3 regions of the Ensifer sp. 4252 genome follow, and region 2 is predicted to be linked to each of the others. Evidence: riboswitches for the same ligand, from Rfam matches in the RefSeq annotation. Region 2 holds a riboswitch; each other region holds the start of a gene.

Region 1 (7,888 bases), on a different contig from region 2:
ATGAAGCGGAGCAGGTCGGCAAATTCCGTCTCGCGGCCGGTCGGCAGACCATTGTCGCCATTGGCGATCGCGTCCGAGCCACGCCTGTTGGTATAGTCGTCCCAGACGACGAGACCGATCGGCATGTCGCAGGCGATCACCTTCCACACCGCGCGCGAGGCGGCAAGCTCCCGCTTCAACCAATCCGCCTGGCGCCAGCCGAACAGGCCGTCATCGCCCTCCCCCTGGTTGGGCCCGCGATAGGAGCGGAGGTCGACGAAGAAGACATCGAGCAGGGGACCGTAGGCGATCTTGCGGAAGATCCGGCCGGGCTGGGTTGGCGGCATGCGGATCGGCGTCATCTCGTGAAACGCCCGGGCGGCGCGGGCGGCATAGACGGCAACGTCCTTTTCCGGATAACGCGGGTCGTCGCGAAGGTCCGTCGAGGCCGACCAATTGTTCAGAACCTCGTGATCATCCCATTGATAGAAGGTCGGGCAGACCGCGTTGAGGTCACGGACGTGGCTGTCGAGCAGATTGTACTTCCATTGGCCGCGATATTCCTCGAGCGTGCGCGCGACATCGCACTTCTCATGCGTCACCACCCGGTTCTTCCAGATGCCGCCGTCGCGCAGGGGTATCTCGTCGGGAATGGGGTTGTCGGCATAGATCGTGTCGCCGGAATGAATGAAGAAGTCCGGTTCGTGCAGGCGCATGGTGGAATAGGTCTTCATGCCGACATCGTCGATGCCCCAGCCCTGGCCGGCCGTGTCGCCGGACCAGACGAAGCGGATCGAGCGCTTGCGCAACGGCGCGGTGCGAAATCGGCCGATGACAGGTTCGGACACCCGGTTGACGTCGTAAAGGTCGGTCGCGGTGAAGCGATAGAAGATGTCCTGGTCCGGCAGCAGATCCTCAAGCGCGCATTTCACCGCACAGTCCGTCTGCGGTGTCGCGGTGAGATCGGCGAGACGCACCGGATTGGAAAAACTCTCGGTCGTCGAGTACTCCAGTGTCACTCGTGACGGACTGTCGACCCGTGTCCACACCATGCCGGAGCTTGTGTCGACATCGCCCGACTGCACACCATGGATGAATTCCGGCCGGCCGTAGCCTCGGGCATAGAACGGCGTTGCAAGACCGGAGGACGCCACAAGACCGGCAGCGCCGGCGGACAGAAGAAAGGAACGGCGGGACAGCGTGGTGAGGATTTCGGCCAAACAAGCCTCCGGTTCGAGCCCTGCGAAAGCGGGATTTCGCGTGCCGGACCTTTGGCTGTTCGCATGTCAGCGAGTTAACAGCGGCATGAAACAATTTGAACGGTTTCGCGACAATTCGGCGAATGCGGGGCCTTGCCACGCTTTACGGTAAGCCGCCCCAAGGTGATCGGCCCATCACTGTTTCCGCCACCTGTCGGCTTGACGCCAGGCGGACCGGAACACTAAGGGTACCGCCGACGGTTCCCCGAAGGATGACTTCGACGGGGATTAATAGGGAACACGGTGAGGACGACCCAAAAGGGACCGAGACCGTGGCTGCCCCCGCAACTGTAAGCGGAATGCCGGACACCCAAGTGGCGCGACAGCGCGCCATGCCACTGCGATTGCGCCAGGCGCGTTGCGGGAAGGCAGGTGGAAGGCGCTTGATCCGCGAGCCAGGAGACCTGCCGTCAAGCAGAAGATCCAGCGTCACGGGCGGGGTTGCCCGGAACAGGAGTTGTCCATGATCCGCATATCCGGCGGCTTTGCGCCCTCTTTTCCCGTCCTTCTCGACGTCAGCGATCGTTTGTCTCCCGAAATTCGACCGGCCAGCTGTCGCCGCTTCGGCTGACCTTCGCAGCTCACGAGAAGAAAGAATTCCCTTGAAAGCCATTTTGAATGCCGTCGGGCGTCATTGCCCATCCCTGGCCGTTTCCGTGTCCCTCCTTCTGACCGTCGCTCCCTCGACCGCTCTCGCGGCCGCGACGAGCTACCCCCTGACCTTAAAGAATTGCGGCCAGGAGGTTACCTTTAAGGCGGCGCCGACGCGCACCGCCTCGATCGGTCAGAGCACCACGGAAATCCTTTATCTTCTTGGCCTCGCAGACAAGGTCGTCGGCACTGCCGTGTGGATCGGCCCGGTCATCGATGGCTACGAGGACGTCAACAACAAGGTGCCGCGGCTTGCCGACAACGACCCGAGCTTCGAAAGCGTCGTTGCCACCAAGCCGGATCTGGTAACCGCACAGTTCCAGTGGCATGTCGGCCCGGAAGGCATCGTCGCCACACCCAAGCAGTTCGCCGAACTCTCGATCCCCGTCTATGTCTCGCCTGCCGATTGCGCCGCCAAGGACAATTCGGCCGGCGGCGATGGCGTGCGCCACAATGCCTTCTCGATGGACCTGATCTACCAGGAGGTCACCGAACTCGCTGAAATCTTCGACGTGCAGGACCGCGGGCAAGCGCTGATCGCCAAGCTGAAGGCGCGCGAAGAAGCCGCTCGCAGCAAGATCGCCAATGCCGATGGCAAGCTGTCGGCGGTCTTCTGGTTCTCCAGCGCAGAGATGGACATCGATCCCTATGTCGCCGGCACCAATGGCGCGCCCGGCTACATCATGTCGGCGCTCGGCATCAAGAATGTCGTCTCGACCGAAGAGGAATGGCCGACCATCGGCTGGGAGACCATAGCCAAGGCCGATCCGAAGATCGTCGTGATCGGCAAGATGGACCGTCGCCGCTTCCCGGCCGACGACTGGGAACTGAAGATGAAGTTCCTGAAGTCCGACCCGGTCACCAGCCTGATGCCGGCGGTCAAGGCCGACCATATCGTCATCATGGACGCACAGGCGATGAACCCGACGATCCGCACGATCGAGGGCATCGAGGTGCTGGCCGACGCGGTCGAAAAAGCCGGCCTGGCGAAGTGAGGTCAATACCTCCAACGATCAACCGCACGAGCGCCGTCCTGACGGCGCTCGCACTGCTTTTCCTGGCGCTGGCCCTTGGTGCCGCCATCGGCGAGACCGCCATTCCGCTCGACGTCGTCGGCAAGACCGTCGCCAACCGCCTGTGGGGCGCGGGATACCCGCTCGATGCCATCGACGAGGGCATCATCTGGAATTATCGCCTCAGCCGTGCGGTGGTGGCTGCCTGCTGCGGGGCGGCGCTTTCGCTCTGCGGAGTGGTACTGCAAGCATTGCTCCGGAACGCTCTGGCCGATCCTTATATTCTCGGCATCTCCGCCGGTGCATCGACCGGCGCCGTGGCCGTCGCCATTCTCGGTATCGGCGCCGGCATGCTGACGCTTTCTCTCGGCGCCTTCTTCGGCGCGGTCTTCGCCTTCGCGCTGGTCTCCCTCTTGGCGCTCAGGGCAGGCCGCGGCACCGGTGCCATCATTCTTGCCGGGGTCGCCGGCTCACAGCTGTTCAACGCGCTCACCTCCTTCATCGTCACCAAATCGGCCAATGCCGAGCAGGCCCGCGGCATCATGTTCTGGCTGCTCGGCAATCTCTCGGGCGTGCGTTGGCCGGATGTGGCGCTGGCCCTGCCGGTGGCGCTCGGCGGCCTTCTCATTTGCCTCTGGCACGCCCGCGCGCTCGACGCCTTCACCTTCGGAGCGGAATCGGCCGCCTCGCTCGGCATTCCGGTGAAGCGGGTCTACGCGACCCTGATTTCGGCAACCGCGCTGATGACGGCGGTGATGGTCAGCATCGTCGGCTCCATCGGTTTCGTCGGCCTGGTCATCCCACATGCGGCACGCTTCCTGGTCGGCGTGCGCCACGGCCTGCTGTTGCCGGCCGCTGCGCTTACCGGCGCGATCTTCATGATATCGGCCGATATATTGTCGAGGGTCATCATTCCCGGCCAGGTGCTGCCGATCGGCGTGATCACCGCCCTCGTCGGTGCCCCAGCCTTCGCGCTCATCCTCGGCCGCGGGAGGGCTGCGTCATGAGCCTCAAGGCCGAGGCCGTCTCCTGGTCGGCCGGCGGCCGGCTGATCGTCGATGCTGTCGATCTCGAGGTTATCTCGGGTGAATTTCTTGGGATTATCGGCCCGAACGGCTCCGGCAAGACCAGCCTGATTTCGCTGCTGGCCGGCATACGCCCGCCGAAATCCGGCACCGTCAGCCTCGAAGGGCGCTCGCTCGCGAAAACGACACGGCGCGACATCGCGCAACGCGTCGCGCTGGTCGAGCAGCAGGCGGAAACCACCGAACGCATCACCGCCCGCCAGGCGGTCGAGCTTGGACGGACCCCGCATCTCGGTGCGCTTTCACCTTGGTCGAACCGCGATACCGACATTGTCGACCGGGCGCTGGACCATGTGGGCATGAGCGATTTTGCCGGTCGCATGTGGCACACGCTCTCCGGTGGCGAACGCCAGCGATTGCATATCGCACGCGCACTGGCGCAACAGCCGCAGATCCTGCTGCTCGACGAACCGACCAATCATCTCGACATCCACCACCAGATCGGTCTGCTCGAACTTGTCCGCGGGCAGCCGCTGACGGTCGTTGCCGCCCTGCACGATCTCAACCACGCCGCCGTCTTCTGCGATCGCGTTGCGGTGATGGATCGCGGCCGCATCGTGGCCCTCGGCACCCCGACGGAGATCCTGACGGAAGGCCGCATCCTCGCGGTCTTTGGCGTCGCGGCGACCGTCGAGCGAGACGAGGACGGCAGCTGCTTCGTGCGCTACCGGCGCCCGCGGCCAAAACTGCATCTGATATCCGACACCACGAAGAGACATGACCATGCGCGTTAGGCTCGCCGCCGCCCTCATTACCCTCGGGCTTACCGCCGCACCGGCCTTGGCCGAGACCATCGAAGTGAAGATGCTCAATCGCGGCGAGAACGGCTCGATGGTGTTCGAGCCCGATTATGTCGAGCTGAAGCCCGGCGACAGCGTCAAGTTCCGTGCCGGGCACAGGAGCCACAACGCCACCTCGATCGACGGCATGGTTCCCGCGGACTATGCCGGCTTCAAGGGCCAGATCAACGAGGAGATCGAGGTCACCTTCGACACATCAGGCTTATACGGCATCAAGTGCTCGCCGCATTTCGCCATGGGCATGGTGATGCTGATCAAGGTCGGCGAGGCCGAACTGACCGATGCCTTACGCAAGGCCGAAGTACCAGGACGCGCGCGCGGCCGCTTCGACGCGATCTTCGCGCGCATCGATCAGACAAAGGCGGCGCAATGAGCGAGCTGGCTGAAAGCGCCGGGCCGGACATCCGGGCAAATTTCGACCTCAAGGACGAGATCCGCGACTACTGGTCGAAGCGCTCCGAAACCTTCGACCTCGCCTTCGGCCACCGCATCCCGCCCGGCCCGGAGTTCGATGCCTGGCAAAAGCCGGTACGCGACTTTCTCGGGGCCGAGCCGCTGCGCGTGCTCGAACTTGCCTGCGGTACCGGCGAAGTGACGCGATTGATCCACGACCTTGGTCACGACGTCACCGCGCTTGATTTCTCCGAGGCGATGCTTGCCGTCGCCAAGAAGAAACACGCCGGCAAACCGCGCCTGCGCTTTCTGCTCGCCGATGCCGAAAACACCATGGAACCGGACGCAAGCTATGACGCCATCGTCTGCCGTCATCTCGTCTGGACATTGACGCAACCGCAGGCGACGCTTGCGGAATGGTTCCGGCTGCTAAAACCCGGTGGCAGGCTGCTCGTCTTTGACGGCGACTGGGCGAGGCCGACGGCGGTAGGACGCCTCGCGACCTGGGCGATCCGCCAGATCGACCGGGTGATCGGGCCCGACAATCACTACGACGGCGCGCTCAGCGATCGCCATGCAACGATCATGCGAAATCTCCCCTTCGGCGACGGCCTGACCGTCGAAACATTGCTGCCGATGCTGAAGGCTGCCGGCTTCCTGACCATCGAACACGCGTCCCACCAGCCGATTGCCGCTGCACAGCGCAAGACGGCAAATCTGCGCAACCGCCTGCGCACCTTCGTCTATCGCCGCTTCATTCTCTGCGCGCACAAGCCCAGCTGAATGTCCGTGTTACCGGGGTGAATAACCGGATCCGCCCTCATGGCATTTGCCGAAAGCCCTGCTATGAAGATTGTCGTCCGTGACCGTTACATCCTCCGTGTCGGGTAATGGACGAAAGGCCTCACCGTCCGGCACCATCAGATATCGCAGGTTCCTCATCGTGTCCCAATCGAACACTTCCGTACGCGATCATCTCGAACAGATCCTGGCGAGGCTCGATGCCCGACGGGACAGTGAAAAAGCCTATGTCAAACTCTACGCCGAGAGTGCACGCGCCGAGGCCGATGCCGCCGATCGCCGCCGGCAGACCGGCGCCACGCTCGGGCCGCTCGACGGCAAGATCGTTTCGATCAAGGATCTCTTCGACGTTGCCGGAGAACCGACGCTCGCCGGCTCGATCATCAAGCGCACGGCACCCGCGCCGCGACAGGACGCCGTTGTCGTTGAGCGTTTGCGCGCCGCTGGCGCCGTGATCGTCGGCAAGACCCACATGACCGAATTCGCCTTCACCGCGGTCGGCCTTAATCCCCATTATCCGGTGCCCGGCAACGCCACAGATGAAAGCCTGATCCCCGGCGGCTCGTCCTCGGGCGCGGCCGTGTCGGCGGCGGAGGGGACCTGCGACATCGCCATCGGCTCCGACACCGGCGGTTCGGTGCGCATCCCGGCGGCGCTGAACGGTCTTGTCGGCTTCAAGCCGACCGCCAGCCGTGTGTCCCTGGTCGGCGCCTTCCCGCTGGCCCCGAGCCTCGATTCGATCGGGCCGCTCGCCCACACGGTCAGCGACTGCGCAGCCGCCGATGCCGTCATGGCCGGCGAGCCGGTAACAGCCGTTGTGCCCCGGCCGATTTCCGGCCTGCGGATCGGCGTGCCACGCGGCGAGCTTCTGTCCGGCCTGTCTACCGAAATTGCGGGAGCGTTTGCGGCCAACCTCGAGCGCCTCACGGTTGCCGGTGCCGACCTTGTCGATTGTAACATCGACGATCTGATCGACCGCTTGAGGCAAGCGACCGCGATCGGCTCGATCGCCGGCCTGGAAGCAAGCCGGCTGCATGCCGACTGGCTTTCGGATCAGGACGCACCGGTCGATGTCAGGGTTTCGTCGACGCTCAGACGTCGCATGCTCACGCCGCAATCGGCGCTCGACGCGCTGCTGGAGACCAGAGCAGGCTTGGCACGTGCCATGGACGAACGGCTCTCCGCCTACGATCTCATCGTCTTGCCGACGACGCCGATCGCCGCAGTGTCGATCGCCTCCGTTGAGGCGGACAAAGCGGAATATGATCGTGTCGAAGGATTGCTCTTGCGCAATTGCCAGGTCGCAAACCAGTTCGACCTCACCGCTATCACCCTGCCGATGCCGGAGCTGACCCGCCCGGCGGGACTGATGCTATTGGGCAGAAACGGAACGGACAGGGCAGTGTTGGCAATCGCCGCTTGCGTGGAAGCGCTGTTGCAGCCTCTGCAAGCGCCGCCCCCACTCGCGGTCTCGTAGGCCGGGCATTGTCGAAGCCGTTGTGCCGAAACCAGGCTCCGCCGGACAGCGCGCAAACACCAAACAGCTGGCCGCCAAAATCATGCGAGCCAACGGCGTCAGGCCTGAATGATGCCGAGAAGTGCAAAGTTATCTGCCGGTGCGAACCGCACCCGTATGGCGACTTTGCGTTCCATCTTGCTCACCGGCCGATGGGAGTGCCTACCGAGAACAGCAAACCATTCGAAGAATCGAATGCCAAACTCATTTGCCCGCGGTCATCAGCGGCGTCTGAAGAGACGCCCATGTGGTCACTTGGAACGTCGAGTCATCCGCACAATAAGCGCAATAATGCCGCCAAAAAGGAGAAACATCATAAGCCAGTGCCAGACGGAAATCGTCATCATTGCCCCCAGGTGATTTGCAACTCCCGGCAAGCTACGTCACCCGC
Region 2 (7,888 bases):
GGCATTTCGAGCTTCCTCGTCTATCTCGCCAATTCGCCCTTCGTGCTGATCGATCACTACGGCCTGACACCGACGCAATATAGCTTCGCCTTCTCGATCAACGCGGTGTCGTTCTTTGCCGTATCGCAGGCGACCGGTTGGCTGGGTGATCGTTTCGGCCTCGTTCGTGTCATGCAGCTTGCCGTCGCCGGCTTTGCCTTGACCATGGCCGGCATGTTCATCGTCATGAGCCTCGGCTTCAATCAGCTGCCGGTCATGGCCGCATTCCTGTTCGTCGGCTACGGCGCCCTCGGTCTGGTCATTCCGACCTCCGCGGTGCTGGCGCTCGAGGATCACGGCGAGATTGCCGGTACGGCATCGGCGCTGATGGGCACGCTGCATTTCGTCACGGCGGCTGTTGCCATGATCGTTGCCGCCGTCTTTTTCGACGGAACCGCCCTTCCGATGGCCGCCGGCATTGCCATCTGCGCAGTCAGCGCGTTCCTGCTCACGCAGGCAACCATTGGCCGCAGCCGCGTGGTGCCGGCGGAGTAACACCACCTCGCGTCGCAACGGAAACAGTACGGCCGGTGAAGACCTTCTTGTCTTCACCGGCCGTACTGTCATGTGCCTGGGTTGAGCCTGCGGGCGACTACAAAATGCCCGTCAGAAATCCCAGTCTTCGTCCTCGGTCGCGACCGCCTTGCCGATGACATAGGAGGAGCCGGAGCCGGAGAAGAAGTCGTGGTTTTCGTCGGCGTTCGGTGACAGCGCCGACAGGATTGCCGGATTGACCTTGCAGGCATCGGCCGGGAACAGCGCCTCATAGCCGAGGTTCATCAGTGCCTTGTTGGCATTGTAGTGCAGGAACTTCTTCACGTCCTCGGTCAGCCCGACGCTGTCGTAAAGCGACTCCGTATACTTCGCTTCGTTGTCGTAGAGTTCGAGCAGCAGGTCGAAGGCGAAATCCTTGATCTCCTGCCGGCGCTCGTCGCTCAACCGCTCGAGGCCCTTCTGGAATTTGTAGCCGATGTAGTAGCCGTGCACCGCTTCGTCGCGGATGATGAGGCGGATCATGTCGGCGGTGTTGGTCAGCTTGGCGCGGCTCGACCAGTACATCGGCAGATAGAAGCCGGAGTAAAACAGGAAGCTCTCGAGGAAGACGCTGGCGATCTTGCGTTTCAACGGATCCGCGGTGCGATAGTGCTCGAGAATGAGCGCCGACTTCTTCTGGAGATGCTCGTTTTCTTCCGACCAGCGATAGGCGTCGTCGACGTCAGGCGTCGAGCAGAGCGTCGAAAAGATCGAGGAGTAGGAGCGCGCGTGCACCGCTTCCATGAAGGAGATGTTGGAATAGACCGCTTCCTCATGCGGCGTGATCGAATCCGCCATCAGGGTCGGTGCGCCGATGCTTGTCTGGATCGTGTCGAGCAGGGTCAGGCCGGTGAACACGCGGATCGTCAGCTGCTGCTCTTCCGGCCGCAACGCCGCCCAGGAGGGAATGTCGTTCGAGAGCGGCACCTTTTCCGGCAGCCAGAAATTGCCGGTGAGCCGGTTCCAGACTTCGAGGTCCTTGTCGTCCTCGATCCGGTTCCAGTTGATGGCGCGCACGGCCTGCGAGCCCTTGGGCGTCTTGGTCTTCACTTGGATGTTCATCGTGTTCCCCGGGGTATCACAGTGCGCAGGAGACGCAGCCCTGCACTTCCGTGCCGGACAGGGCCATCTGACGAAGGCGGATGTAGTAGATCGTCTTGATGCCCTTCTTCCAGGCATGGATCTGCGCCCGGTTGATGTCGCGGGTCGTCGCCGTATCCTTGAAAAACAGGGTCAATGACAGGCCCTGGTCGACATGCTGGGTCGCGGCCGCATAGGTGTCGATGATCTTTTCCGGACCGATCTCGTAGGCGTCCTGGTAGTAGTCGAGATTGTCGTTGGTCATGAAGGCGGCGGGGTAATAGACGCGGCCGATCTTGCCTTCCTTGCGGATCTCGATCTTCGAGACGATCGGATGGATCGAGGAGGTCGAGTGGTTGATGTAGGAGATCGAGCCGGTCGGCGGCACGGCCTGCAGGTTCTGGTTATAGAGGCCCGAGGTCATCACGGCCTTCTTCAGCGCCAGCCAGTCTTCCTCCGTCGGGATATCGATGCCTGCGGTTTCGAAGAGTTCGCGCACCCGCTCTGTCGCCGGCTGCCATTCCTGTTCGGTGTATTTGTCGAAATACTCGCCAGAGGCGTATTTCGAGTGCTCGAAACCCTTGAAGCTCGTTCCGCGTTCGACGGCGATCCGGTTCGAGGAGCGGATGGCGTGGTAGGTCACGGTGTAGAAGTAGATATTGGTGAAATCGATGCCTTCGTCCGAGCCGTAATAGACCCGTTCGCGGGCCAGATAGCCGTGCAGGTTCATCTGGCCAAGGCCGATCGCATGGCTATCGTCGTTGCCCTTCTCGACGGAGGGAACCGAAGAGATGTGGCTCATGTCGGAGACCGCCGTCAGCGCCCGGATCGACGTCTCGATCGTCTTGCCGAAATCGGCACTGTCCATCGCCGCTGCAATGTTCAGCGAACCGAGATTGCAGGAAATGTCCTTGCCCATATGCTTGTAGGACAGGTCGTCATTGTACTCGCTGGCTTCGCTGACCTGGAGGATTTCCGAGCAGAGGTTGCTCATGGTGATGCGGCCGGCGATCGGGTTGGCGCGGTTCACCGTGTCTTCGAACATGATGTAGGGATAGCCGGACTCGAACTGGATTTCCGCCAGCACCTGGAAGAACTCGCGCGCCTTGATCTTCTTCTTGCGGATCCGGCTGTCGGCGACCATCTCCCGGTATTTTTCGGTGACCGAGATGTCGGTGAAGGCAACGCCATAGACGCGCTCCACGTCATAGGGCGAGAACAGGTACATGTCCTCGTTGTTCTTGGCGAGTTCGAAGGTGATATCGGGAACGACGACGCCGAGCGACAGCGTCTTGATCCGGATCTTCTCGTCGGCGTTCTCGCGCTTGGTATCGAGAAAACGCATGATGTCCGGGTGGTGGGCGTTGAGATAAACGGCACCTGCGCCCTGACGGGCGCCGAGCTGGTTGGCGTAGGAGAACGAATCCTCCAGCAGCTTCATCACAGGAATGATGCCCGAAGACTGGTTTTCGATCTGCTTGATCGGCGCGCCAGCCTCGCGGATGTTGGTGAGCGACAAGGCGACGCCGCCGCCGCGCTTCGACAGCTGCAGCGCAGAATTGATGCCGCGCGCGATGCTCTCCATGTTGTCCTCGACCCTCAGCAGGAAGCAGGAGACGAGCTCGCCGCGCTGTTTCTTGCCGGCGTTGAGGAAGGTCGGAGTCGCCGGCTGGAAGCGGCCGGAGATGATTTCGTCGACCATGTCGCGCGCCAGCGCTTCGTCGCCGCGCGAAAGCGTCAGCGCCACCATGCAGACCCGGTCCTCGTAGCGCTCGAGGTAGCGCTTTCCGTCGAAGGTCTTCAGCGTGTAGCTGGTGTAGTACTTGAAGGCGCCGAGGAAGGTCGGGAAACGGAACTTCTTGTCATAGGCATGGTCGAACAGGTCGCGCACGAAGTTGAACGAATACTGGTCGAGAACCTCCTGCTCGTAGTAGCCTTCGACCACGAGGTAGTCGAGCTTCTCGCGCAGGTTATGGAAGAATACGGTGTTCTGGTTGACGTGCTGCAGGAAGTACTGCTTGGCCGCCAGCCGGTCCTTGTCGAGCTGTATCCGGCCGTCCTCGTCATAGAGGTTCAGCATCGCGTTCAGCGCGTGGTAATCGAGCGCCGCTTCCGTCGCCTTCAAAGGGCGTTCGAGTGTTGAGACGTCCAAAATCGTTCCATCCCGTTTTTGACATTGGCGACGTCCTCGTCGGTTCCCAAGAGTTCGAACCGGTAGAGATAGGGCACCTGGCACTTGGCCGAGATCACGTCACCGGCGATCCCGTAGGTCGCGCCGAAATTGCTGTTGCCCGCGGCAATAACGCCGCGGATGTGGGAGCGGTTGTCCGCATCGTTCAAGAAGCGGATCACCTGTTTGGGCACGGCGCCCCGGCCGTCGTCACCGCAATAGGTCGGCACGACGAGCACATAGGGTTCGCGAACGTCGAGCGGCGTGTCAGCCGTGCTGACGGGAATGCGTCTGGCGCGCAGGCCGAGCTTGCCGACGAAGCGATGGGTGTTTTCCGAGCGGGTGGAAAAATAGACGAGCAGCCCCATCGCGCCGCACCTCCTTCAGGAGAGGGCGCTGATCTTGTCGGGGCGGAAGCCTGCCCAATGTTCCGGACCGGCAACGACGACGGGAAGCTGCATGTAGCCGAGGCCCTTGACCGTCTGGAGCGCGTCCTCGTCGATCGAGATGTCGATCACCTCGTATGCGACGCCCTGGCGGTCGAGCGCGCGGTATGTGGCGGTGCATTGGACGCAGGCGGGCTTGCTGTAGACGGTGACGTTCATTTCTTCCTCGTTGGGTCGGCTGGATCTGGACATGAAAAGGCAAACGGACACGCGAACGCGATCCGGCAATGCAGGGCTGGCATGATTGCGGCTTGCTCGGATCGAAACGATCGAGCGCACCTGTTCGTCAGATGCGCGGGTTTCCGCGCCTCTTCATTGGCGAATGATAGGAATTCGATGACGCGGACATGACTTCACCCCGAAGTTGAAGACGGTGCTTCCGGGAGACGTCGAGACAATCAGGCAGGGTTCATCCTGCCTCAATTACTCCTCTGACTCCTCCGGACACCCCGCCCGTGGACGTTTATCGATCGAGGCAGGTCTCCTGGCTCACGGGTCGGTGCTTCTGGCCGGACCTTCCCGAAGCCTCATGCTTCAGTGGCCGAATGCTGGACAGTCGCTCGCCGTTTACAGTTGCGGGGGCAGCCACGGCTTAGCCAAGCGAAATCGCTACGACGCACCGTATTCCCATCTTCGCTCCCAATCCTTGCGAATCGGAAGAACCTCGAACACTAGATATAGTATATGGGTGGGAAATCACGTCAATAGGTTCGATGCCGAGCTGATCGGCGGAGCCGACAATATTTTTTCAGGTGTGGATAACGGGGAGTAAAGGCGAGCTTCCAAAGAAACCTGTGGATGGAGAGCCGTCGTCGACGGCTCCCCTTGCAGAAATGGTCAGGCCGCGAAGGCGGGAACCGGACGATTGTCCCGGTCGACAGCCACCATGATGAAGGCACCACGGGCAGTCAGTCTCCGTTCGGCCGCCAACAAATCCACCGACCACAACTCGACCTCGACCGTCGTAGAGCTCCGTCCGGTGCGCACGATTTGGGCGACAAGCTCGATGACCGAGCCAACTTTGATCCGATGCTTGAAATCGATGCGCTGGCAGGAGGCGAGCACCATTGTCTTGCGGCTCGCCCGTGTCGCCGCAACGAAGGCCGCCTTGGTCATCTGCGCGAGCGCGTCGCCGCCGAACATGGCGCCGAAGCCGTTGGCCTGATCGGGAAAGACGATGTCGACCATGCGCACGGCATCGTCTTTTGTCGGGCCGATCATGACGCTGCCGAGTAAAGGCAACGTCCAGCCGATGTCCTTGCCCTCGGGCATCGCGACCATTGTGAACTGTCCGCGGGTGCAGAGATCGCGGGTGCCTGCGGTTAGATCCTCCGCGCTCATATCGACTTCGACCACGATCGAACGCCGCCCGACCCGAGTCGGGCGACCGGTGAAGCTGACGATGTGGCCGATGCGGGCAGGGGCGCGGAAATCGACACGATCGCAGGAGGCGGTGACGAAGGGAACGCGGCCGTGGCGCGTCGCGACGATGAAGGCAATCCGGTCCATAAGCGCCAGGCCCGCACCGCCAAAGAGCGTGCCATGGTGATTGGTGTCGCCGGGAAAGACGATGTCGATCAAGGTGGCAGGCGCCGGGGTTTCCCCCGACGCCGTCTCGATATTGCTATCGCCCATCATGCGTTTGCGGCCTCTCGCCGGCCGGCAGTGAAGGACTGCCGCAGCGTTTGTGCCGCCTGCACCATGTTGACGAGTGCCGGGCGCACTTCCTCCCACCGCCGTGTCTTCAGGCCGCAATCCGGATTGACCCAGATCTGCGCCGGCGTCAGGCCATCGGTCGCCTTTTCGATCAAATGCACCATCTCGTCGACCGAGGGCACCCGCGGCGAGTGGATGTCGTAGACCCCGGGGCCGATCTCGTTCGGATAGGCCTGATCGGTAAAGGCACCGAGCAGTTCCATCTTCGAGCGCGAGGTCTCGATGGAGATGACATCGGCATCCATCGCCGCGATCGCTGCCATGATGTCGTTGAACTCCGAGTAGCACATGTGGGTGTGGATCTGGGTTTCGTCACCGACGCCCGAGGCGCTGATGCGGAAGCACTCCACAGCCCAGTCGAGATAGGCCTTTCGATCGGCCTGCCTAAGGGGAAGCCCTTCGCGCAACGCCGGTTCGTCGATCTGGATCACGGCGATGCCGGCCGCTTCCAGGTCCGTCACCTCGTCGCGCAGCGCCAGCGCGATCTGACGGCATACGATCGACCGGGGCAGGTCGTCGCGCACGAACGACCATTGCAGCATCGTCACCGGGCCGGTGAGCATGCCCTTCATCGGCCTGTCCGTCAGCGACTGCGCATAGGTTGCCCAATCCACCGTCATCGGGTTCGGCCGCGAGACATCGCCGAAGATGATTGGCGGGCGGACATAGCGCGAGCCGTAGCTCTGCACCCAGCCGCTTTGGGTGAAGGCATAGCCGGAAAGCTGCTCGCCGAAATACTGCACCATGTCGTTGCGTTCGAACTCGCCGTGCACCAGCACCTCGATACCGATCTCCTCCTGCCAGCGCACGGCCTTCTCGGTTTCCTGACGCAGATAGGCGAGGTAGTCGACATAGCTGAGCTCGCCCTTGGCATGCAGCGATCGTGCCTGGCGCACTTCGGGTGTCTGCGGGAAGGAGCCGATCGTCGTCGTCGGGAAGAGCGGCAGTGCCAGCCTTTCCTCCTGCAGCCGCCGACGTGTCGCAAAGCCCGATTGGCGGCGGCTGTCCGCTGCCGTCAGGTTCTTAAGGCGTCCGGCAACCAGCGGGTCGTGGACCTTGAGCGAGGTCAGCCGCGCCTCGGCGGCTGCGATCGACCTTGCAAAGACCTGCTCGGGATTGGCAAGACCGGGCTCGAAGGCGCGGGCAAGCAGGCTGAGCTCGTCCAGTTTCTGCAGGGCGAAGGCAAGCCAGGAGACGAGCTCCGGATCGAGCGCCTTTTCGAGATCGAGGTCGATTGGCACGTGCAACAGGGAGCACGACGGTGCAAGCTCGATACGGTCGCGGCCATGCGCCTCGATCAACGGCTGCAGCCGGCGGAAGAGACCGGCAAGATCGGTCCGCCACACATTGCGGCCATCGACGACGCCAAGCGACAATACTAGCTGCGCCGGAGCCGATTGAAGCAGGAGGTCGAGCTGCTGTGGTGCACGCACCAGATCGACATGCAGCCCGGCAACCGGCAGCGAAAGGGCCGTCGGCAGGTTGTCACCGATCGCGCCGAAATAGGTCGCCAGCATGATTTTCAGCTGCGGGATCTCTGAGGCGAACGTCTGGTAGGTCAGCGCCAGCGCCCGGCGTTCCCGCTCGTTGAGATCGAGCACCAGGCAGGGCTCGTCGATCTGCACCCATTCGACGCCGGCTTCCGCAAGCTCGCTCAGCAACTTCACATAAACAGGCAACAGCCGCTCGAGCAGATCGATCGTGTCGAACCCGCCGGCATGCGCCTTGCCGAGCTTCAGGAAGGTGACCGGGCCAAGGACGACAGGGCGGGTGGCATGCCCGAGCGTCTTGGCTTCCAGGAAGGCTTCAAGCGGCGCATTTCGCGTCAGCTCGAAACGCTGATCCTCCGTGAATTCCGGAACCATGTAGTGGTAGTTGGTGTCGAACCACTTGGTCATCTCCA
Region 3 (7,888 bases), on a different contig from region 2:
TGCGCATCACCGGCTCGTCGTCCGTAACCGGCAGTTCGAGCGTGACGAACTGCCCGGGCAGATAACGAAACCATGCCGGCTTCTCGGCCCGGAACGTAAAGGTCATTACATCGGCGGTCTCGACGACCGCCGATGTGCATTCGAGCATGTGCTGCCTGTCGATCCAGACATGAAGCGCATCGAAGTGATGGAACGAGGATGCCATCTGCATGTCAGGCGACCCGGAAGAGCGGAGCAGCGTCGCCTTGCAGGCGCTGTTCCATGAACTTGCAATACCACTCGACGAACTGCATCACGCCGCCTTCGTGATCGGGCGAATAGGGGCCTGGCTGGTAGGCCGGAGAGCGAATACCGAAAGCGTTCTCCTCGACGATCTGTCGGTCCTGATCGTTGGTCTCGGTCCAGACATGCGTCAGTTCCTCGAGATTGTAGTCGACGCCTTCGACCGCGTCCTTGTTGACCAGCCACTTCGTCGTCACCTGTGTCAGCTCCGGGCCGAGCGGCAGCACACGGAAGGTGATGGCATGGTCGGCCAGCACATGGTTCCAGGTCGATGGATAGTGGAACAGCAGGAGCGTGCCGATATGCTTCTGGCTGACGTCTGCAGACAGCTGCTGCCGCACGGCGCGGGTGCCGGACATGGTGTAGCTCTCGGCGTCGTCGATCAACGGCATGCGCGCCGAGCGGAACTGGCCCGTATCGGACATGCGGAACTCGCTCGGCAGCCCGGCCGCTTCGCACTTGGCCCAGTGCGCGGCAATGACGGGATCATCCTTGGCGCCCTGCACACCGGTCGCCGTCGGCGCCTCGGGATAGGTGCGGCAAAGCTCGGGATGGTTGGCGGCGCAATGGTAGCATTCGCGGTTGTTTTCCCAGACGAGCTTCCAGTTGCCCTTTTCGATGATCGTGCTTTCGAAGGCGACTTTGGTTTCACCCAGGCGATGCGGCGCAAGATAGGGCGCGACCATGTCGCGGAACGGGCCGAAATCCATCGGCTGTTCGGACAGATTGATGAAGATGTAGCCGCCGACTGTCTCGCAGTGGATCGGCTTCAGGCTGTGGGCGGCCTTGTCGAAATCCTCCCCCATCTGGCGGGCAAAGAGCAGCGTGCCATCGAGCTCATAGGTCCACTGATGATAGGGACAGACGAGCTTGGCGGAAGCCCCCTTGTGCTGCGAGCAGACACGCGAGCCGCGATGGCGGCAGGAATTGTGCAGAGCGCGGATCGTGCCCTGTCGGTCACGGACGATGACGAGGGGGTAGTCGCCGACCTGGACGGTGAAATAGTTGCCGGCGCGCGGGATCTCGCAGTCGTGGCCAATGAACAGCCAGTCCTTGTACCAGATGCTCTCGAGATCCTGCCTGTAGTAGTCGGGGTCGATGTAGAAGGCCCGGTCGAGGCTGTAGCCGTCGCGTCGACCCTTCAGCTTGCGGAGCATATCGCCCTTGATGTCCATGTCCTGTCCTCGTTCGCCTTGTTTCGGAGAGGCAGGACTGGAACCCGCGCAGGCGCATTGCCTGTGCGATGACGGCTCCGATCCGGCTGCCCGCCGCAACCCGTTACGGTCTGTTCGTGTCAAGGCTGGTTTCCGGGCTCAGGAGCCGTCCGCAAGGACCAGCCCGGCGCCTTCCCGGACGGAACCGTCCAGTGGCTTTGTGCCGAGGCTTTCGCTCCACCACCGTTGCGGGGGCAGCGCCGGGTTTTGACCGGCTTCCCAATTCTCCGCCTTCCCTAAAAGGCAGCACCTTGAGTAGGCATATCTAATCGCCGAAGCCATCGTCGCAGCTGCCGATTAACGACATCCGATTCCAGAAAGACGACACAGCACATCGAGCGCATCAAACGCCTCGTGACTGGTCATTTTTCAGTGTAAACAATGGGATAGATCAAGGATTAGGCAATTGTCGCTTTTTCCGGCAAGGCTTGCGAGAAAGCGCGGATCCTTCGCCATTTTGCGACATGCCTGTCCGCGCCGCGGAGCCAGGTCCCCCGACGTGAGTGAAATCTTCCATTAACCATAATGCATTAGCGTCGCCTGACGGAGAAACCGGCCGAACCGGCAAACAGCGCATTGAAGTTCATGGCAAAGCTCAAATACTACGACGCCGCAGCCGAGAAGCTGCCAACGATCGCTCCGAAGACAGCGGTCCACACCGAGTTCCTGCGCACCGGCCGCATAGAAAGGCGCCAGTGGTCGCAGCGCGAACGGCGCTATCTGAGCTATGACGAGGTTGCCGAGCGCACCGGCCACAAGCTGAAGACCGCCGGCGAAACGACGCACAAGCGGATGAACGACTTCCATACCTCGATCCAGTTTCCCAAGATGATCTTCCACCGCACGCTCGCTGGCCGGCCGCATCTCGGCTATTGCCACGTGACGGCGGCAAGGACACCTCTTGCCCAATCCAAGGACGTCACCTGGTCGTTCTATTTCGCCAACTTCTTCTGCGACCTCGGCGACGAGAAACACTTCTTCGAACGCATCCAGACCGGCTATTCCCGAATGTACTTTGCCGTTGCCATCGAGCCCGACGCGCAAGAGGGACAGATGACCATCAATCGCAGCGTTCGCGACAACGGGCTGCTCTTTCGCACCGACGATCCGAAAGTCGCGCTCAAGAACGTGCTGATGCTCGGCGCACGCGACGAGGCACTGAGGCGCATCATTCGCAGCCTCTGAAGCGCAGACCCGGCTCCCTGAAGAAAATCGTTCTGTTTTCGCCGTGGCTCCTTTAAGGAAGCCTCGGAAAGGGAAAGGGAAACGGAAGCGACATGGCCGAAATCATCGATACACGGACCGAGCCGGAACGGGCGATCGAGCGCGCTTGTGCGGTGCTTGCCGAAGGTGAGCCCGTCGCCATCCCCACCGAAACGGTCTACGGCCTGGCAGCGGATGCCACCAATCCGGGTGCGATCAGCCGCATCTATGAAATGAAGGGGCGTCCACGCTTCAACCCGCTGATATCGCATGTGTCCGACATGGCGATGGCCGAAGCCCACGTGACATTCGATCCGTTGTCGCGGCGCCTGGCCGAGGCCTTCTGGCCCGGCCCGCTGACGTTGATCCTGCCCCAGCGCACGACAAGCACCGTGCATGCACTCGCCTCGGCCGGCCTCGACACGCTCGGCATCCGCATGCCTGATGGTTTCTCACGTCGTGTGATTGCCCGCTTCGGCGGCCCGCTCGCCGCCCCGAGCGCCAATACTTCGGGCAAGATCAGCCCGACAAGCGCTGCCCACGTGGAAGCCGATCTCGGGCCGCGCCTCAAGCTCATTCTCGACGCCGGTTCGGCGGAGATCGGGCTTGAATCGACGATCATCAAGGTCGAGGATGGCGCGCTGCGTCTGCTGCGTCCGGGCGGTCTCGACGTCCTCGAAATCGAAAGACTGACCGGCCTTGCCGTCTCGAGGCCCGAAAGCGCCGGAGCAACGATCGAGGCCCCGGGCATGCTCGCCTCTCACTACGCACCGGGCGCCGCGGTCCGGCTCGATGCCGCGGACGTGCGCCCGGGAGAAGCCCTGATCCGCTTCGGCAATGCGTCGCTGCCCGGCGAAGAGCACGCCGCGATCGTGCTCGACCTCAGCCCGGCAGGCAGCCTGCGGGAGGCGGCTGCAAATCTGTTCGACTATATGAAGAGGGCGGATGCCAGCAGCGCCGCAACCATCGCCTTCGGCCCCATCCCTTCGGAAGGGTTGGGCGAGGCGATCCTCGACCGGCTGCAGCGCGCTGCAGCCCCCAGAGACTGACCGACAGACACTGAAGCGCCGGCGGGCGCATTTGCGAAGGCAGGGCCATGACCACGACGATCCCCTCTCCCGAACTGATCGCCTCCTTCATCGACATCGTCGGCAGCGCCAATGCACTGACGAACCCCACGGACATTGCCCCGTACCTCGTCGAATCCCGCGGGCTCTACAAAGGAACTACGCCGATGGTGCTTCGCCCCGGTTCGGTCGAGGAAGTGTCGCGCATCATGAAGCTTGCAAGCGCGACCCGGACGGCGATCGTTCCGCAGGGCGGCAACACCGGCCATGTGGCCGGTCAGATCCCGCGCGAGGGCAAGGCCGATATCGTCCTGTCGCTGCAGCGACTGAACCGAATTCGTGACATCGACCCTGTCGGCAATGTCATCGTTGCCGACGCCGGCTGCATCCTTGCCGACATCCAGAAAGCGGCCGACGATAACGATCGGCTGTTTCCGCTGTCGCTGGGGTCGGAAGGCTCGGCCCGCATCGGCGGCAACCTCTCGACCAATGCCGGCGGCACGGCGGTGCTTGCCTATGGCAACATGCGCCAGCTTTGCCTCGGCCTCGAAGTGGTGCTGCCAACGGGCGAGATCTGGGACGGCTTACGCCGGCTGAAGAAAGACAATACGGGCTACGACCTGCGCGACCTGTTCATCGGTGCGGAAGGCACGCTCGGCGTCATCACTGGCGCGGTGCTCAAGATGTTTCCGAAGCCGCTTGGCCACCAGGTGGCCTTTGCCGGCGTCGGCAGCGTTGAGCATGCGCTTGCCCTGTTCGACAAGGCGTCAAGCCTCTGCGGGTCCGCGCTTACCGGTTTCGAACTGATGCCGCGCCTTGGGGTGGAGTTCACGACAAGGCATATTCCTGGCGTGCGCGATCCGATGGAAACCGTTCACCGGTGGTATGTGCTCATCGACATTTCCACCTCCGATTCCGCCGAAAGTGCCGAACGCATGGTGCATGAGCTACTGGAGCAGGGCATCGTCGCCGACCTGGTCGAGAACGCAGTGATTGCGACCAGCGAAGAACAGCGCAAGGCGCTGTGGCACATGCGCGAAAGCATGTCGCCAGCGCAGAAGCCGGAAGGCGGCTCGATCAAGCACGACGTGTCCGTCCCCGTTTCGAGCATTCCCGCCTTCATGAAAGAAGCCGATGCGGCGGTCATGCGGGCAATGCCAGGCGCGCGGATCTGCTCGTTCGGCCATATGGGCGACGGCAACATTCACTACAATATTTCCCAGCCCGTCGGCGCCGACAAACAGGCCTTTCTCGATCGCTGGCGGGAAATGAACGCCATCGTTCATGGCATCGTCGCGAAGTACAACGGCTCGATCTCGGCCGAACACGGCATCGGGCAGTTGAAGCGCGACGAGCTCGCCGAGGTCCGCCCCGAGATCGAAATCGAGCTGATGCGTCGCATCAAGCTCGCCTTCGACCCGGCAGGCATCATGAATCCCGACAAAGTCTTGCGGGCGCGTTAGCGCGTTTCCAGGAAAAAGGGATCGCGACACGCGCGAGCAGCGCGGGGTTTACCGGCCGCCGGCTCTCAGCTGGGCAAGCGAGAACAATGCGTCGGCACTGATGCCACCGCCGCTGCCGCCCGTCAGAATGGCAAGCCCCGGATTGACGTCCGTGTTGTTCTCGACGTCATAAAGCGCCGTAAAGCGCTTCATCAGCTTCTCAAGCTCCTCGGGATCCTGAAGATCCTTGATGTCCATCAGACGCTCGATGTAAGCGGCCTGCGTCTCGATCTTGGCGCTCGACAGGCCCTCGGGCATGCTGTAGGCGGTGCGAACGACCTGCATCAGCGCGTTGTCGGCGAGCAGGTCATAGGGCGTGGTGATCTCCGGCGCCTTGCGCTTGAAATAAAGCGCCAGGCGAACACCGGCATTGTCCTCGCCTTCGCTCTCCTCAAGCGTCTGGTTCAGGTAGAGGTCGAAGGTCATGGTGAGCCCACGCCGCGTCTGTATCTGCCCGGCTTCGCCTGAGACTATCTTTCCGTCCTTGTCGAAATTGAAGGCGGAAACGATCTCCCGATACTTCAAGCCGTTCGGATCGGTGTTGATGAAGCTCTTGCGATCGTTGAGGTCGGACGTGAACATCTGCTTGAGGTAGTCGGTTTTGACGCCCTCCGGGTCAATGCCGGCGCCGATCAGCACGACATCGACGAGGCGCTTGTCCTTGAGGAAATTGTCAAGCGTCTCGATCTTCTGGATCTGCGTCGTATAGTACTTGCTTTCCTCTTCCGCCTTCGTCTTGGCAGCCTTCTTTTCGTCCTCCGTGCCGAAGCGCGATTTCTCGACGATGTAGGCCTTGGCCGTGTTGACGATGTCTGCCTCGTTCTGTGCCAGCTTGGGTGAGCCAAGCGTACCGTCCGGATTGAAATTGAAAGCCTTCACCAGCTTGATATAGCGTTCGTCACGCAGCGAATTGGCGTAGCTCGTCGGATTGTTGAGATTACTGGTCAGAATCTGCTTCAGCTTGCGCGGTGTCAGGTCTTCGTTTTCGAGGCCAAAGGCGCTGAGCACGAAAGACCGCAGTTCGCTGTTGCCGACCAGATCATCGACCGTGCTCATGGTCTTGACCAAGAGCTTGTAGCGGCTGATCTTGCCCTCGTCTGCAGCATCGTCAGCGTCGTTGTAGTGGACCATGTAGCCACTGGTGGTGGTATTGGTCTGTTCGCTCGTCTGTGCCTTGGTGCCCGCCGGCAGCGTCCCGTCCGGCTGGAAATTGAACGCCGCATGCAGAGCCTTGTAGGCCTTGTTGTATTCACCGCCGAACTTGTTGACGTAACTGTTCGGGTCGTTGATGTCGCTGGTGAGAATGTTCTCGATCGTCGCACTCACGGTAGTGGTGGGCAAGCCGAACCCTATTCTGACGTATTCTGCGATGCGCGGGTCGGCCACAAGCTCCGCAACGGTCGTGATCGAACCGATCTTCTGCTCGAAGTAATCCCGGTTAAGGATGGCTCCCGATGGGGTCAGCCGAGGGCTGCTGAAGATATAGGCCTCATTCAGCATCTTCTTCTTTTCGTCGGTGATCGCCTTGCCGCCCGCGGCCACGCTGCCATCGGCTTCGAAGTTGAAGGCGCCGTTCAGTTGCCGATAGGCGTCGAGCATGCTGATCTGCCTATTCAGCATGCTCGCCTCGGTCGAAAGCTGGTTCATCAATGCGGTCGACTCGTTACCGACCGGCGGCAGCTTGGTGTTGAGGTCGGCGATGGTGGCGTTGTTGGCGTCGATTTTCGCCTGTATCGCCGGCTTGTCGGCACTCGGCGCCTCGGCGAGCTCTGAAATCAGCCTGCTGTTGTCGCTCATCGCAGTCGTGCGCGTCTCAAAATCGTTCAGTGTCTTCACGACTTCGGTGCGTCGGGTCTGCGCCGCGGTCTGGGAGTTGGCCAGATCCGCCGGCTCGGCGGTCAGCGCGTACCGCACCTGATCATAGGAATAGTTGCGCGTGTCGATGCCGAAGATGCCGAAGGCATAGGAACGCAACCGTTCATTTCCGAGGAACTGATCGACGTTGGTGACAAGATCCATGGCCGCGTTGAAATAGGTGTTGTCTCCTTTGAGAACAGTGTCGAGATTGGCGACCCGTTCGTTATAGAGACCGATCAGTGCGTCCTGCTGCGCCGTCGTCTGTGCCGCGGCCGACGATGTGCTGAAGCTGAACGCTTCTGCAAAGTTGCTGTAGCGGTCGTCCGTGAGGCGTTTGGCAAAGCTGTTGCTATCCTTGAGATCGCTTTCAAGCACCTTGCGCATGAAGGCCTTGGCATAGGTCATGTCTTCGAGACCATGCGCCTTCATGGCATAGGAATAGAGCCGGTAATCGTCGAGGAATTCGTCGACCGTTTTCACGTTGCCGATATTTTCCTTGTAGTACTGGGCCTCGCGCGCGACCAGCGGCCGGTCGGCAACACGATCGAGGCTGGTCCTCAAGTCGCTCGTGATCCGGCTGTAGTTGAGATAGGTCGAAACCATGCCTGCTGCCCCGTCGCTTACCCAGGGGCGGGTCACACCAATCCCCCGAAACAGAATTCTGACACGGCACGATTGCACGACAGGCTTGTGTGTGGCTTTTCGCCGGCCGCGACCAGGCCATTGCCAAAAATGCGAGCCGCCGCGTTGACGAAATGGAAAC

What was found. A riboswitch is a leader RNA that binds a small molecule or an ion and turns the genes downstream of it on or off. The one in region 2 is predicted to bind cobalamin.
Region 1: another riboswitch for cobalamin. It lies ahead of ABIE33_RS07675 (ABC transporter substrate-binding protein); the one in region 2 lies ahead of nrdH (glutaredoxin-like protein NrdH).
Region 3: another riboswitch for cobalamin. It lies ahead of ABIE33_RS04085 (aromatic ring-hydroxylating oxygenase subunit alpha); the one in region 2 lies ahead of nrdH (glutaredoxin-like protein NrdH).

Annotation. Positions count from the first base shown of each region.
Region 1 is NZ_JBNDIU010000002.1:156,694-164,581, forward strand. It holds gene ABIE33_RS07670 (alkaline phosphatase D family protein) at 1-1,199, opposite strand, end outside; cobalamin riboswitch at 1,420-1,664, shown strand; gene ABIE33_RS07675 (ABC transporter substrate-binding protein) at 1,883-2,884, shown strand; gene ABIE33_RS07680 (FecCD family ABC transporter permease) at 2,881-3,909, shown strand; gene ABIE33_RS07685 (ABC transporter ATP-binding protein) at 3,906-4,721, shown strand; gene ABIE33_RS07690 (pseudoazurin) at 4,705-5,160, shown strand; gene ABIE33_RS07695 (class I SAM-dependent methyltransferase) at 5,157-5,963, shown strand; gene ABIE33_RS07700 (amidase) at 6,124-7,458, shown strand.
Region 2 is NZ_JBNDIU010000005.1:140,676-148,563, forward strand. It holds gene ABIE33_RS13815 (multidrug effflux MFS transporter) at 1-534, shown strand, start outside; gene nrdF (class 1b ribonucleoside-diphosphate reductase subunit beta) at 646-1,635, opposite strand; gene nrdE (class 1b ribonucleoside-diphosphate reductase subunit alpha) at 1,652-3,805, opposite strand; gene nrdI (class Ib ribonucleoside-diphosphate reductase assembly flavoprotein NrdI) at 3,775-4,191, opposite strand; gene nrdH (glutaredoxin-like protein NrdH) at 4,207-4,428, opposite strand; cobalamin riboswitch at 4,727-4,951, opposite strand; gene ABIE33_RS13840 (acyl-CoA thioesterase) at 5,107-5,904, opposite strand; gene metE (5-methyltetrahydropteroyltriglutamate--homocysteine S-methyltransferase) at 5,904-7,888, opposite strand, start outside.
Region 3 is NZ_JBNDIU010000001.1:817,015-824,902, forward strand. It holds gene ABIE33_RS04080 (2Fe-2S iron-sulfur cluster-binding protein) at 1-211, opposite strand, end outside; gene ABIE33_RS04085 (aromatic ring-hydroxylating oxygenase subunit alpha) at 213-1,457, opposite strand; cobalamin riboswitch at 1,564-1,765, opposite strand; gene ABIE33_RS04090 (DUF6656 family protein) at 2,082-2,681, shown strand; gene ABIE33_RS04095 (L-threonylcarbamoyladenylate synthase) at 2,774-3,748, shown strand; gene ABIE33_RS04100 (FAD-binding oxidoreductase) at 3,796-5,229, shown strand; gene ABIE33_RS04105 (DUF1217 domain-containing protein) at 5,278-7,764, opposite strand.